2 regions of the Mycobacterium sp. NGS54 genome follow, and region 1 is predicted to be linked to the other one. Evidence: riboswitches for the same ligand, from Rfam matches in the RefSeq annotation. Region 1 holds a riboswitch; the other holds the start of a gene.

Region 1 (7,521 bases):
TCGGTCACGGAGAACCCGGACTCGTGGGCGATCAGCGGCTCGACCTCGGCGATGGCCGCTGCGAACGCGGGCTCGTTCGCCAGCAGGTCGGTGCCCATGGCGGCCCACTGCGACCCCTGGCCGGAGAACACCCAGACCGGGCCGCGCTCCTCCTGACCGACGACCTCCTGGAACAGGGCGTCACCGTTGGCGACGTCACGCAGGGCCGTCAGCAGCTCCGGCGTGTCGCTGGCCAGCACGGTGGTGCGCACCGAACGGTGCCCGCGCTTGCGAGCGAGCGTGTAGGCCAGGTCCGGCGCAGCCACCTCGGTGACGTGGGCCTCGAGCCAGTCCGCCAGCCGGGCGGCGGTTTCGCGCAGACTGTCGTCCGAGGTGGCCGACAGCGGGAACAGCAGGGTGCCGTCGCGGCCCGGGCGGGTCGCCGCGCCGTTGCGCGAAATGGGCTCGGGAGCCTCCTCGACGATTGCGTGCACATTGGTGCCGGAGATCCCGTACGCCGACACCGCCGCGCGCCGCGGCTGGTCGCCGCTCAGCGGCCACGGCGTAATCTCTTGCGGCACAAACAATCCGGTGTCGATCCTGGCCATCTCGTCGGGCAGGCTCTCGAAGTGCAGGTTCTTGGGAACCACACCGTGCTGGACGGCGAGAACCGCCTTCATCATCCCCAGCGCACCCGCTGCCGCCTGGGTGTGCCCGAAGTTCGTCTTCGCGGCGCCGAGCACGCAGGGGTTGCCGATGCCGTATACCTCGGCGAGGCTGCCGTATTCGATCGGGTCGCCGACGGGGGTCCCCGTGCCGTGCGCCTCGACCATGCCGACGGTGCCGGCGTCCACACCCGCCGCCGCGAGCGCCGCGCGGTAAACCGCCGACTGCGCCTCGCCGGACGGCATCGCGATGTTCATCGTGTGGCCGTCCTGGTTGGCGGCCGTGGCGCGGATCACACCGAGGATCCGGTCGCCGTCGCGCTGCGCGTCGGTCAGGCGCTTGAGCAGCAGCACCACGCAGCCCTCGCCGGAGACGAAGCCGTCGGCCTTGATGTCGAACGCGTGGCAGTGCCCGCTGCCCGACAGCATGCCCCCCGCCGACGCGGAGGCGGACCGGCGCGGTTCCAGCATCACGTTCACGCCACCGGCGAACGCGAGGTTGCTCTCCCCGTCGTTGAGGCTGCGGCAGGCCTGGTGGATGGCGAACAGGCCGGAAGAGCACGCGGTGTCGATCGTGACCGCGGGGCCGTGCAGGCCGAGCGCGTAGGCGATCCGCCCGGACGCCATGCAGGAGATGGTCCCGGGGTTTCCGTACGGGCCGTCAAAGGCGTCAGTGGCGGCGTGGACGAATTGGTAGTCGCCATAGTTCAATCCGACGAAAACACCCGTTTCCTCGGCCATGGTTTCCTTGGTGAGGCCGGCGTGTTCCATGGCCTCCCACGCGGTTTCCATCAGCAGGCGGTGCTGGGGGTCCATCGCCGTGGCTTCTTTTTCGGTGATGCCGAAGAACTCGGGGTCGAAGTCGCCGACGTTGTCCAGGAAGGAGCCCCACTTGCAGACCGACCGCCCAGGCACGCCCGGCTCGGGGTCGTAGTAGTAGTCGACGTCCCAGCGTTCGGCGGGAATTTCCTTGACAAGGTCGTCGCCGCGGAGCAACGCTTCCCAAAAGAGGTCAGGTGAGTTGATGCCCCCGGGCAGCCGGCAAGCCATCCCGATGACCGCGACCGGAGTCACGCCTGCCTTATCCACTGTCCTTCACCTCTCCTTGCCTATCCACAAGTTCCTATCACTGCTGCTCGCTCTTATCAGAGCTTCGAGAAATCTCGTCGAATTTTTTTGCGCGAGCTGGCAACTCCGCCGCAACGCAAAAAAACCCACCGACCCCCGCATCGAAGCCCACCCGTAACAACATGGCGCGATCAGCAGCGTAGCGGCTTCGCTTCTCACGCGTGGAAAAATCGTGCGAACGTACAAAAATTTAACAAAGCCCTGGCCAGGGCCGGTCGACACCCGGCTTGGCGAACCGGCCAGACGCATACTTTTGGGACGGTATTCGCCCATTGCCTCGTACCGGCGTCGCCACCAGACACGCTGTCCGACAAGGTCTCCGGCGTTTACCAGCCCGAACCGGCGCCGACCACGGGCGTTGTCGGCGCCGAGCGTCGGGGACAGCGTGAACCAGCCCGACCCGCGGGGGCCGAGGCGTAGACCAAATTGGACGCACCGATGCGCTGCATCGAAGATGCGAATCACGCCATGGTAGGGGCTATTGCGAAACTCCGCAGGAAAATCGCTGAAATCTTTAAGATTGCAAGTTAAGTCCTGCCTAAATTGTGTCGAGATTCATACTTTGCCGTGATTGCCGTGCCCGGTTCGAGGCCGAACCGTGGTGTCGGGGGAGCGGCGCGGGCGCCGTCTGGGGGACCGATCACGGGCCGATCACGGCCCGGCCACAGCTTTGAATTCATTCGCTGGCGACGGCCGTGCGGCGCGACCGGGACGAGCCGGCCCGACGCCGTCGTCGTCGCGGTATCCCTCCGGGCGCCAACGGTATTCGCGCATGCGCCCCCGGCGCCGCTCGAGCCGGAACCGTCGTTTTCATCAGGCCGCCCGGCGTTGCGGCGTTGGGGCTCCGGGCTTTTCGTCCGTCATTCTCCCGGTCCGACGGCTGTGGCTGCTGGCTACCATTGCCCGTGAACGCGAGGTGTCCACCAGTGGACGGAGTGCTCACACCATGACCCCACCTATCGGGCAAGCCCGGGTCCCCAGACTGCCGCTTGACGTGGCCAAGGCCGCCGCCGACGAGGCCGCGGTGCCCGACTACATGGCGGAGCTCAGCATCTTCCAGGTGCTGCTGAACCATCCGCCGCTGGCGCGCGGCATCAACGACCTGCTCGCCACCATGCTCTGGCACGGCAGCCTGGACCCGCGGTTGCGTGAGCTGGTCATCATGCGGATCGGCTGGCTCACCGCGTGCGACTACGAGTGGACGCAGCACTGGCGGGTCGCGTCGGGGCTGGGCGTGAGCGCCGGCGATCTCCTCGGCGTGCGCGATTGGCGGGCATATGAGGGCTTCGGGCCGGCCGAGCGCGCGGTGCTGGCGGCCACCGACGACGTGGTGCGCGACGGCGCGGTAAGCGCCGAGAGCTGGGCCGCGTGCGAGCGTGAATTACAAAGCGACACAGTGGTTCTCATAGAGCTCGTCACCGCCATCGGCGCGTGGCGAATGGTCTCGTCGATCCTGCGCAGCCTCCAGGTCCCGTTGGAAGAGGGCGTGTCCAGCTGGCCGCCGGACGGCCGGTCCCCTTAACCGATTGACTTATCAATCAGTAACTCTTAGCGTCGGGCAATGCGAACCAGGGCCGCCGAGATGCTCGGCGTTGAATTTCCGATCTGCGCCTTCAGCCACTGCCGCGACGTCGTCGCCGCGGTGACCAATGCGGGCGGCCTCGGCATCCTCGGCGCCGTCGCGCACAGTCCGGAGCGCCTGCACAACGAGCTGACCTGGATCGAGGAGCAGACCGGCGGCAAGCCATACGGCGTCGACCTGCTGTTGCCCCCCAAGTACGTCGGCGCCGAGCAGGGCGGGATCGACGCCAAACAGGCGCGCGAGCTGCTGCCCGAGGAGCACCGCGCGTTCGTCGAGGACATCCTGTCCCGCTACGGCGTCGCGGCCCCCACCGAGGCGCCCAGGGCGTCGTCCGGGGGCCTCAACATCTCGCCCAAGGGCTACGAGCCGTTGCTCGACGTGGCCTTCGAGCACGACATCCGGCTGATCGCCAGCGCCCTCGGGTCGCCGCCCGCCGACCTCGTCCAGCGCGCCCACGACCGCGACGTCGTGGTGGCCGCGCTCGCGGGCACCACGCAGCACGCGCGGCGGCATGCGGCCGCGGGCGTCGACCTGATCGTCGCGCAGGGCACCGAGGCGGGCGGCCACACCGGCGAGGTGGCGACCATGGTGCTGGTGCCCGAGGTGGTGGATGCCGTGGCACCGGTGCCCGTTCTGGCGGCCGGCGGGATCGCGCGCGGCCGCCAGGTCGCCGCCGCCCTGGCGCTGGGCGCCGAGGGGGTGTGGTGCGGCTCGGTGTGGTTGACCACCGAGGAGGCCGAGACGGTTCCCGTGGTCAAGGAGAAGTTCCTGGCGGCCAGCTCCTCGGACACGGTGCGCTCCCGATCGATGACCGGCAAACCGGCGCGGATGCTGCGCACGGCCTGGACCGACGAGTGGGCGCGGCCCGACACCCCCGATCCGCTCGGCATGCCGCTGCAGACCGCCTTGGTCACCGGCTCGCAGGTGCGCATCAACCAGGCCGCCACCAATCCGGAGTCCAAGGCGCGCGAGCTGGCGACGTACTTCGTCGGCCAGGTGGTCGGTTCGCTCGACCGGGTCCGCCCGGCCCGCTCGGTGGTGCTCGACATGGTCGAGGAGTTCATCGACACCATCGGCCGGCTCGACGGCCTGGTCGATACGTGACAAGCGCGGCCCGCCGGCGCCGCGCGGTCAGCGACGAAGACAAGTCACAGCGGCGCGAGCAGATCATGTCGGCCGCCAAGGAAGTGTTCGCGCGCAAGGGTTTTCATGCGACGACGATCGCCGACATCGCCAAGCGGGCCGGCCTGGCCTACGGCTCGGTCTATTGGTACTTCGATTCCAAGGACGAGTTGTTCCACGCGTTGATGGCGGCCGAGGAGAGCGCACTGCGCACCCATGTCGTTGCGGCGCTGGGGGTTCCGGCCCGCAGCGTCGGGCAAGAGGAGTCGCTTCGGGTCGCGGTGCGGGCGACGCTGGAGTTCTTCGAGTCCGACAGGGCGACGGTCAAGCTGCTGCTGCGCGACCCGTGCGCGCTGGGCGAGCGATTCGAAAAACATCTCGGCGGGATCTACGAGCGGTTCATCGACGACATCGAAAGCTTCATCGTGGCCGCCCAGGAGCGCGGTGAGGTGGTGAGCGCCCCGCCGCGCATGGTGGCGTACACGCTGGCGGCGCTGGTCGGCCAGCTGGCGCAACGGCGGCTGAGCACCGACGACGACGTCACCGCAGCTCAGGTGGCTGATTTCGTGGTGGCGCTAGTGCTGGACGGGCTGCGCCCGCGGGGGGCGGGGTCCAGCGCGCCCGCAGCTTGTTAACGCCTGTGTGTTCCCGTAATGACCGCATAAAGATTCGGCGACACGACCAGATCACATTGACCGTGTCGTGGCGGTCGTGCATGATCGGTCGCGTATGCACCTCGTTAGGTGAGGCGTCTACACGAATACAGGCCACTGACCCCGAACGTCCAAAGACGCCCCGGGTCAGGACAGCTCCTCCCGGCTTAAGGGTTGAGCCCAGGTGGCTTCCGAGGAATCGGACACGTCGTGTAGTGCCAAAGCTCTGACGAGAGGGGTGCGGATCCGGCGTTCGCCGGCTTCTGTACTCCTTTCGGTGCGCGTGGATCGCGCGGGCAAACCGCACGCGCGTCGTGACCGTCGAGGAGGTGAGGGACGCATGAGTTCCAGCGATAGTCCGGGTCGAAGTCCGGGCTGTGTTCCGTCCCGATCCGACTTCCGGCGCGACGTTCTCGGCTGAGTCGCCGCAACGCTAATAGGCTTACCGGCCAAGCGTTCTCGGATCGGAACCCCAACGGGATGGGACACGTCAGTCCAATCAAAGCTCTTGTTTTGATTCCATCCGCTCGTTTGGATTCCGAGGAGACGATCATGACCGCAGTTCTGCACGACGAAGTGGTAACCGTCGCACCCAAGCTGACCGTGGTGCGCGACACGACCCCGGCCCCCGCGCCCACCCCCGCGCCCAAGAAGGGCACGACCATCGTCATCACTGACCCGCTGGTGGATGGTGCCGCCCACTTCCTGGCCATCGGCGTGCGTCACGTGTACGCGGCGCTGTGGCGGGTGGGTGTGCTGGAAGTCCGGGCCTAATGGTGCTCTATTCGCTCCAAGGGGCTACCCGGCCGCAGGTCTGTCCTGAGGCCAGGTAGCCCCTTGGAGTGCGGGGTTTGAGTAGAATCGAGCCAATGGCATCGATCCGGCGATCACCGGGGAGCCTTCGGAAGAACGGCCGGCAGGCTCAGTAGAACCGAACGGGTAGGCCCGTCACAGCCCTCGTCGAGCGGTCGCGCGCGAGCGCGGCAAGCGGGGTGGTACCGCGGCGCTCGCGCACCTTGCGCGTCGTCGTCCCCGGCCTGAGTATCGAGGCCACAGGAGACGACACACATCGTGACCGAGAACGCGGACGTCAAGGCGTACCCGAAGCCGGCCGGCGGGGCGCCCGATTTCCCGGCGCTCGAAGTCGAGGTTCTCGACTACTGGGCCCGCGACGACACCTTCCGGGCCAGCATCGCTCGCCGCGACGGCGCCCCGGAGTACGTGTTCTACGACGGGCCGCCGTTCGCCAATGGGCTGCCCCACTACGGTCACCTACTCACCGGCTACGTCAAAGACATCGTGCCGCGGTATCGCACCATGCGCGGCTACAAGGTGGAGCGCCGGTTCGGCTGGGACACCCACGGGCTGCCCGCCGAACTCGAGGTCGAACGCCAGCTCGGCATCAACGACAAGTCCCAGATCGACGACATGGGGATCGCCGCGTTCAACGACGCCTGCCGCGAATCGGTGCTGCGCTACACCGACGAGTGGCGGGCGTACGTGACGCGCCAGGCCCGCTGGGTCGACTTCGACAACGACTACAAGACGCTGGATCTCAGCTACATGGAGTCGGTGATCTGGGCGTTCAAACAGCTGTGGGACAAAGGCCTGGCGTACGAGGGGTATCGGGTGCTGCCGTACTGCTGGCGCGACGAAACCCCGTTGTCCAATCACGAATTGCGGATGGACGACGACGTCTACCAGAGCCGCCAGGACCCGGCTCTGACGGTGGGGTTCAAGGTCACGGGTGGCGAGCTGGACGGGGCCTACCTGCTGGTGTGGACGACGACGCCGTGGACCCTGCCGTCGAACCTGGCGGTGGCCGTCAACCCGGACGTGACGTACGTGCAGGTGCGGGTGGGGGAGCGCCGTTTCGTGCTGGCCGAGGCGCGGCTGGCCGGCTACGCGCGCGAACTGGGAGAAGAGCCCGAGGTGCTGGGCACGTATCGGGGCGCGGACCTGCTGGGTCTGCGGTATGTTCCGCCGTTCCCCTACTTCATGGACACCGACAGGGCGTTCCAGGTGCTTCGTGGTGACTTTGTGACCACCGAGGACGGCACCGGGATCGTCCACATGGCGCCCGCCTACGGTGAGGACGACATGGCGGTCTGCGACGCGGCCGGCATTGCCCCGGCCACTCCGGTGGATTCCAAGGGCCGCTTCGACTCCACGGTCCCGGATTACCGGGGGCAGCGCGTCTTTGACGCCAATCCGAACATCATCCGCGACCTGAAGAACGGCAGCGGTCCGGTGGCGGCCAACGGCGCGGTGTTGGTCCGCCACGAGACCTACGAACACCCCTACCCACACTGCTGGCGCTGCCGCAACCCGCTGATCTATCGGGCGGTGTCGTCGTGGTTCGTCGCGGTCACCGAATTCCGGGACCGCATGG
Region 2 (7,521 bases), on a different contig from region 1:
GGGCGATGACGGGAGGTGGGCGCACTGGCCGAGTTGACCATTAACCCATGAGAACAACGACCGTTTCTTTCCGACCCGGTCGCGGCGCGCTCGCCGCCGTTTGATTCGGCAACACCCGACATCGCTCGGCGGCCACCTGCCCGGAACCGGTCGGACTATCAGCGTCTTTAAGGAGTAGTCCGATGTATTTCTTTGTAACACAACGGAAATCGCCGCGCAACGCAACCGTGCACTCCGCCGAAACCGTGACGGCCGGTTAAGGGAGGTGTTGGCAATGGATTTCGGAGCACTACCACCAGAAGTCAACTCCGCCCGCATGTATGCCGGGCCGGGCTCGGCGCCCATGATGGCCGCCGCGACGGCCTGGGCCGCGCTCGGTGCGGAGCTCGGTTCGACGGCGGCCTCATACGACGCGGTCATCACGGGGCTGACGAGCGAGGAGTGGATGGGGCCGGCCTCCGCGTCGATGGGCGCCGCCGCGGCGCCCTATGTCCAGTGGATGACCAGCACCGGGGCGCTCGCCCAGCAGGCGTCCGCTCAGGCGGCGGCCGCGGCGGCGGCCTACGAGGCCGCGTTCGCCATGACGGTGCCCCCGGCGGAGGTGGCGGCCAACCGCGCTCTGCTCGCGGCGCTGGTTGCGACCAACTTCCTGGGGCAGAACACCCCGGCGATCGCGGCCACCGAGGCCCAGTACGGCGAAATGTGGGCCCAGGACGCGGCGGCGATGTACGGCTATGCGGGGAGCTCGGCGGCGGCCTCGACGCTGACGCCGTTCGATCAGCCGGTCCAGACCACCAATCCGGCCGGGCCGGCCGCCCAGGCGTCGGCGGTCACGCAGGCCACGGGCACTGCGGCGGGCACCGGCAGCCAGACGGTGGACCAGCTGATGTCCGCGATACCCACTGCGCTGCAAGGGTTCTCGTCACCGCTGTCGACGGTCGCGAACCCCGCCGCGGCCATCCCGGGCCAGGGACTACTCGACGCCATCCTGAACTTCCTGGACGGGGCGGACGGCAACGCGATCGGCACGTTCTTGAACTCCTCGTTCGTCAACGGGTTCGTCTCGGCCGGATACGTGAGCCCCGCCATCATCGAACCGGCCGTCACGGCCGCGATGGCCGACATCAACGCGGTGTCGGTGGCCGCACAACCCGCGGCGACCGCGCTCCCGCCCATGGGCGCGGGCTCCGGGAACGCCCTTTGGACGCCCCTGCCGGGAGCCGCCGGGATGGCGTTGGGATCGGGCGGCCTGGGAGCCGCGGACCTGAGCGGGTTTTCGGCCGGCACCAACCAGGCGGCTTTGGTGGGGCGATTGTCGGTGCCGCAGGCCTGGACGGCCGTCGCCCAAGTGGAGAACCACGCGGGGGCAACGTTCGCCGGCGGCGGCTGGACCAACGCGGTCGGTCCGGGCGCTGGCGCGGTGCCGGCCGGAGCGGCACCGATTCCGGGTATGCCGGGCATGCCCGCCGCCACGGCCGCAGGAGGCTACGGCCACGGCCCGCGCTACGGCTTCCGCGTGACCGTGATGCCGCGCCCACCGGCCGCCGGGTGACGGCCGGACTGTTGCAAACGCGTTGCAGCTGGGTTGACTTATCGACTAGCCGGGTGCCACCATGGCCTCTGCAAGCACCTCGCTAGGTGAGGCGTCTGCACGGATACAGGCCACTGACCTCGAACGTCGAAAGACGCCCAGGGTCAGGACAGCTCCTCCCGGCCTAAGGGTTGAGCCCAAGTGGCTTCCGGCTCAGCTGAATCGGATACGCCGTGTGGTGCCAAAGCTTTGACGAGAGGGGTGCGGTCTCCGGGAGTCCCGGCCCGGGCCCTTCTCCCCGTGTGCATGTCGAAGGCATCCCCGTGTGCCCAGGCCGTGAGGAGGTGAGAGCGAAATGAGTCTCGGCGATAGTCCGTATTCCAGATCGACCATTTCGATTCGATCCGGCCCCGGCCCCTTTCTGACCGTCTGAACGGCTCACGCCGCCAGACCTCGTACCGACGCGTCCGCCTAGCGGATCGCGCCGGTGGATCGCGCTGATACCAGCCACCATTGCCGGCCGGCCCGGATCACCCTCTTTACGTGAGGAGTAGTCCGATGTCGCTTGTCTTCGCACGTCCGGCGGCGCTCGCTGATGCGGCCCGCGACTTTGCCGTAGCCACAACACGTTTCAGCACGCACGCCACGACAATCGCAGCGCGTTAGGGGAGGGGGCCGACGATGACCGCCGCACTCGATTTCGCGACGCTTCCACCGGAAGTGAACTCCGGTCGGATGTACACCGGGGCGGGCTCGGGCCCGATGCTGGCCGCCGCGTCGGCTTGGCATGGGCTCGCGGCCGAATTGCGTTCCACCGCATCGTCTTACGATGCGGTGTTGGCCGCGCTGACCGGTGAGGAATGGTACGGCCCGGCATCGGTGGCGATGGCCGCCGCCGCCGCGCCGTACGCGGCCTGGTTGGGTACGACGGCCGAGCGGGCCGAGCAGACCGCAGTACAGGCCGAGGCCGCCGCGGCGGCATACGAGGCCGCGTTCGCCGAGACGGTGCCCCCGCCGGGCATCGCGGCCAACCGTGCCCAGCTGATGGCGCTGATCGCCACCAACATCCTCGGCCAGAACACGCCGGCGATCGCGGCGACCGAGGCCCAGTACGCCGAAATGTGGGCCCAAGACGCCGCCGCGATGTACGGCTACGCCGCCTCGTCCGCGGTCGCCACCCAGTTGAGCCAGTTCACCGAGCCGCAGCGGACAACCAGCCCCGGAGGGCCGAGCGCGCAGTCGGCGGCGGTGGCCCAAGCCGTCGCCACCCCGGACGGCGCTCAGCAGGGCACGATGTCGCAGCTGATGTCCGCGCTGCCCTCGGCGCTGCAGGGACTGGCGTCGCCCGCGTCGTCGCAGACTTCGGCGGCGGAGATCATGGGGCTCCTCACCGGGTCCGGGTCGGGATCCGCAACGCTGGACAACCTTTGGGCCGAGTGGGGGCCCAACGCCAACATCTGGAACACCGCCTTCTCGTCGGGGTTCTACATGCCCAGCAACACGCTGGCGCCATTCCTGAGCCTGCTGGGCCAGGGGGCCGCCGCCGACGCGGCCGACGCGGCCGGCCAGGCGATCGACGGCGCGATCGGTGAGGTGGTCGCGGGCCCCGCGGTCGGGGGCGTCGGCAATGCCGTCTCAGCCGGGCTCGGGCACGCGCCGATGATCGGAGCGCTATCGGTGCCGCCGAGTTGGACCGCACCCGCGCCATTGGCCGGGCCGCTGGCGTCGTCGCTCGGCGGGACGCCCATGGTGGCGCCCCCGGCCATGGCGGCCGGCATGCCCGGGATGCCGATCGGGGCCACCGGTGTGCAACCCTACGGGCGGGCCATGCCGCAGTACGGCTTCCGCCCCACCTTCGTCGCGCGCCCCCCGGCGGCCGGCTAGGACCGGTCGCCGGCGCCGCCTCACAGGCAGTGCCGGCGCGGATTGAGCTTTCCGCAACCTCGCGATCACACCGCCGGGCAGCGCTGCGGCGCGGTGGCCACAGCGAATCGGCCCCAGCCGCTCACAGCAAACTTCCAGCAGCAAATCAGCGTTCGGCCAGCAACGAATGCGTACGCTAGGTGAAATTTTGGGGAGCACCGGATGACGACAAACTTTCGATTCGGCGACGGCGGCCGCCGAGGCGGCCGTGTCCAGGCGGATACACCTGGGCAAGGGCACGGAGGGGCCGGCGGCAACATTGCGGCGCCGACGGTGCCGTCGGAGCGCCCCGGGGTTGAATGCATTTCATAAGAATTGTGGTGGACGCGCGAGCTAACATGGAAATTTCCCGTTCGCGAGCTCGACGAGCCCTCACACTCACCACATGACGCAAATGTTAATTGCTTAACGCCGTTCAATAAGGACGGCGCGGCGTATTAATTGCACAGATTCGGATGTGTAGAGCAGGCGGACAGCGGCGCTCTGCCGACAGATCGTGTTCACATACAGACAAATTAAGGCCCGTTCCTGGCCGCTTGCTGGATATCGCCTACGAGTAAGCTGGACAAGGCATTCGGCACAGAAATGTCGTAGCTGATGAGCAGCATTCTCACAGGTACAAGGGGCCTCTGACACTCGTCGTTTACCTTACTATTACAACCCGGGAACGCGTCGCGAATACGTTTCGATCACGATGATCGCTACATTAGGGCAGCGGCGCCCAACGCCGGGCGGACCGCCGCCTCTGACACATTTTGAATGGGAGTGTGGAACCCTGTTGTCTTCATACACGTCAAATCAGCGCATGAATTCAACGGCGGATTCCATGGATTTCATTAGAGCTGTCGCGTGGGTGCGGACGGGGCCGAAAGCCGCGCCTACCATGGCGGCCACTCAGGGGAGCGGGAGGAAATAGATGTTGGATTTCGGTGCGCTACCACCGGAGATCAACTCCGGACGGATGTATGTCGGCGCGGGGTCGGGGCCGATGCTGGCAGCCGCGGCGGCCTGGGACGAGCTGGCGACGGAGTTGCAGTCGACCGCTGCCGCTTACGGCTCGACGATCCAGACTCTGGCGGCCGGACCTTGGACCGGGCCGTCGTCCATCGCGATGGCGGCGGCGGCCTCCCCATACGTGGCGTGGATGAGCGCGACGGGCGCCCAGGCCGAAGAGGCGGCCAGCCAGGCCAAGATCGCCGCGGGCGCCTACGAGACGGCGTTCGCGGCCACGGTGCCCCCGCCGGTGATCGCCGCCAACCGGGCCCTGCTTATGACGCTGATCGCCACCAACTTCCTGGGACAGAACACCCCGGCGATCGCGGCCACCGAGGCCCAATATGCCGAGATGTGGGCCCAGGATGCCGCCGCGATGTATGCCTACGCGGCCTCGTCGGCGACCGCGTCGACGCTGACGCCGTTCACCGAGCCGCCGCAGACCACCAACGCTGCGGGCGCGCCGGCGCAGGCGGCCGCGGTCTCCCAAACCAGCGGCGCGAGCGGCCTGAACATCGGTACGCAGCTGTCCCAGCTCACCAGCTCGCTGCCCACCGGGCTGCAAAGCCTGTCGACGGGCGCCTCCGCGCCCGCGTCAACGGGGTTACTGAACTTGCCACCGCTGCCACCGGGGCTCGCCGCCGACCTGACAAACTGGAACACAATTAACTCGGGCCTCACCTCGATTTGGTCGCCGTTCTTCGGGGACAGTTCCCTAGCCGGCGGCCCGTTCCTGTCGTTCGGTCAGACATACGCCTACGCCCAAAACGGGCAAGGTGTCGCCGCCTTCGGCGTCGTCAAACCCATCACCGGGGCATTGGCTCCGCTGACGAGTGGGGCGGTGACAAACCTGAGCTCCGCAAGCCTGAGCGGGGCGCCGGTATCGGGGGCCATGGGCAAGGCGGCCCTGGTTGGAACCATGTCGGTGCCACAGGGCTGGACCGAAGCCGCCCCGGCGATCAGGACACTCGCCTCCGTGCTACCCGCCAACCTGGCAGCCGCCCCGGCCGCATCACTGACGGGGGAGGGCGGCGTCTTCAGCCAGATGGCCCTGTCGAGCCTGGCAGGGCGCGCGGTGGCCGCCGCCGGGACCTCCGCAGGAGCCGGTGCCACGGCGAGTTCGCTCGGCGGTGTCGTCGCCGAGGCTGACCCCGCCGCGGCCACCATCATCGTTATCCCGGCACTCGAGGACTGACCGCGATGACTGCCGCGACCACCGACACCAGCCCAGCACTGGCCACCCAGGCCTCTAGGTAAGGGGTAACAGACATGTTTTATGGAGCGCTTCCACCGGAGATCAACTCGGGCAGGATGTACACGGGTCCAGGATCGGGGTCAATGCGTGCGGCTGCGGCGGCCTGGGAAGGGCTGGCCACCGAATTACAGTCGGCCGCGTCCTCCTACTCATCAGTGATCTCGACTCTGAGCAGCGGGCCCTGGACCGGTCCGTCATCGTCGAGCATGGCCGGCGCAGTCGCCCCGTACCTGACCTGGATGCAGAGCATGGCAGGCCAAGCCGCCGAAGCCGCGAGCCAGGCCACCGCGGCGGCAACTGCCTATGAGACGGCGTTCGCCGCGCACGTGCCGCCAGTGGAGATCGCGGCCAACCGCAGCCAGCTGGCGTCGCTGGTGGCGACCAACATCTTCGGGCAGAACACCGGGGCGATCGCGGCCACCGAGGCGCAATACGGCGAGATGTGGGCCCAAGACGCCACCGCGATGGAAAGCTACGCCGGCTCGTCGGCGGCCGCCACCGACGTGACACCGTTTACCGCGGCCCCACAGATCACCAACGCCGGCGGGACCGCCACCCAAGCGGCCGCGGTGGCCGCCGCCGCAGCCACTCCGGCCGGCGCCGCGCAGTCCCTCGTGTCAGAAGTAGCGAACCCATTGACAGTGGGCAACCCGATACTGGCGGGACTGGCAAACCTCAGCACCTCCTACACCGGTTTTTTCAACAACATCGTGAACACCGTCTTTGGGCCAGGCTCGTCCACGACGCTCTCCCAGTTGTACACAGCCCTAAGGACTCCACTGGGCTATACCACGCAGTACAACTGGATCGGGCTGGCCATCAACCTCCCCGTGTCACAAGTCCTCAAGTTCGCCCCGCACCCTTCGGCCCTTGGCGCAATCCCGAGGGACCTGCTTGGCGGCGGGCTTGGGGCGGCACACTTTGGGCGGGGCACGCTGTTCAACGCGGTATCGGGCAGCATGGGAAATGCCGGCACCCTGGTCGGCAACTTGTCCGTTCCGCCGAGCTGGGCCACGGCCACGCCGGGCATCAGGACGGTAGCTGCCGCGCTGTCGGCCGCCGGGCCGGAAGCCGTGCCGGCGGCCGCGCTGGGCGAGGGCGGGCTGTTCAGTTCGATGTCCGCGGCCGGGATGCTCGGCAGCGCCATGGGCGCCGGGGGTCCCACCGTTGTGGCCCGTGCTGGCGTCCGCGGCCGCGTCAAACCGATCAAGGACCTCAAAGACGCCCATTCGCCGGAAAAACTCAAGCGTCTGGTGGCACAAATCTCGGAGAAACCCGAAAGCGTGCAGCACCACACGGTCGACCAGGAGGGTCTTGACAGCCTGCTCGAGCAGCTGGCGAAGAAGCCCGGCGTCCACGCCGTGCATCTGAAAAAGGGAGGCAAGGCCAAAGTCGTGCCATCGGAAGCGCAATCAGGTTAGAGCGCAAGGTAATTGGGAGATTGGTTATGAAACTGTTGCTAGCGCTGCTCGGCGCATTCGTCACTATTGGCCTCGCGGCCCCGGCTTACGCGGATCCGCCGCCCGCCCCGGAGGGCGACGACGGGGGCTTCCTCGCCGCCCTGCACCAAGTAGGCATCCCTTATTCGGATCCGGGTGCGGCCGTCACGTCGGGCAAGGCCGTGTGCACTTGTCTGAACAACGGCGAATCGGGTCTCGAGCTCGTCCACGACGTCAAGACGCACAACCCTGGGATGGACATGGAGAACGCCTCGAACTTCGCGATGATCGCCGCGAAGTTCTACTGCCCCCAGCAGCTCTCCAAGTCATAGCGGCGGGCGTCCGCCTCTCCAACGGTTTCGCGGATGTGGCCGCAGGCC

Evidence for each region. Region 1 has a riboswitch for magnesium ahead of AC5Y5E_RS05865 (Rv1535 family protein). Riboswitches for the same ligand answer to the same signal wherever they lie in the genome.
Region 2: linked by a shared signal. The riboswitch ahead of AC5Y5E_RS24670 (PPE family protein) and the one ahead of AC5Y5E_RS05865 (Rv1535 family protein) in region 1 are both predicted to bind magnesium.

What each region holds. Positions count from the first base shown of each region.
Region 1 is NZ_JCALCS010000002.1:252,029-259,549, reverse strand. It holds gene pks2 (sulfolipid-1 biosynthesis phthioceranic/hydroxyphthioceranic acid synthase) at 1-1,733, opposite strand, end outside; gene AC5Y5E_RS05880 (carboxymuconolactone decarboxylase family protein) at 2,731-3,294, shown strand; gene AC5Y5E_RS05875 (NAD(P)H-dependent flavin oxidoreductase) at 3,334-4,458, shown strand; gene AC5Y5E_RS05870 (TetR/AcrR family transcriptional regulator) at 4,455-5,111, shown strand; M-box (ykoK) riboswitch at 5,205-5,374, shown strand; gene AC5Y5E_RS05865 (Rv1535 family protein) at 5,682-5,903, shown strand; gene ileS (isoleucine--tRNA ligase) at 6,201-7,521, shown strand, end outside.
Region 2 is NZ_JCALCS010000008.1:8,005-15,525, forward strand. It holds gene AC5Y5E_RS24665 (PPE family protein, SVP subgroup) at 275-1,552, shown strand; M-box (ykoK) riboswitch at 1,624-1,799, shown strand; gene AC5Y5E_RS24670 (PPE family protein) at 2,213-3,415, shown strand; gene AC5Y5E_RS24675 (PPE family protein) at 4,371-5,642, shown strand; gene AC5Y5E_RS24680 (PPE family protein) at 5,717-7,123, shown strand; gene AC5Y5E_RS24685 (DUF732 domain-containing protein) at 7,150-7,473, shown strand.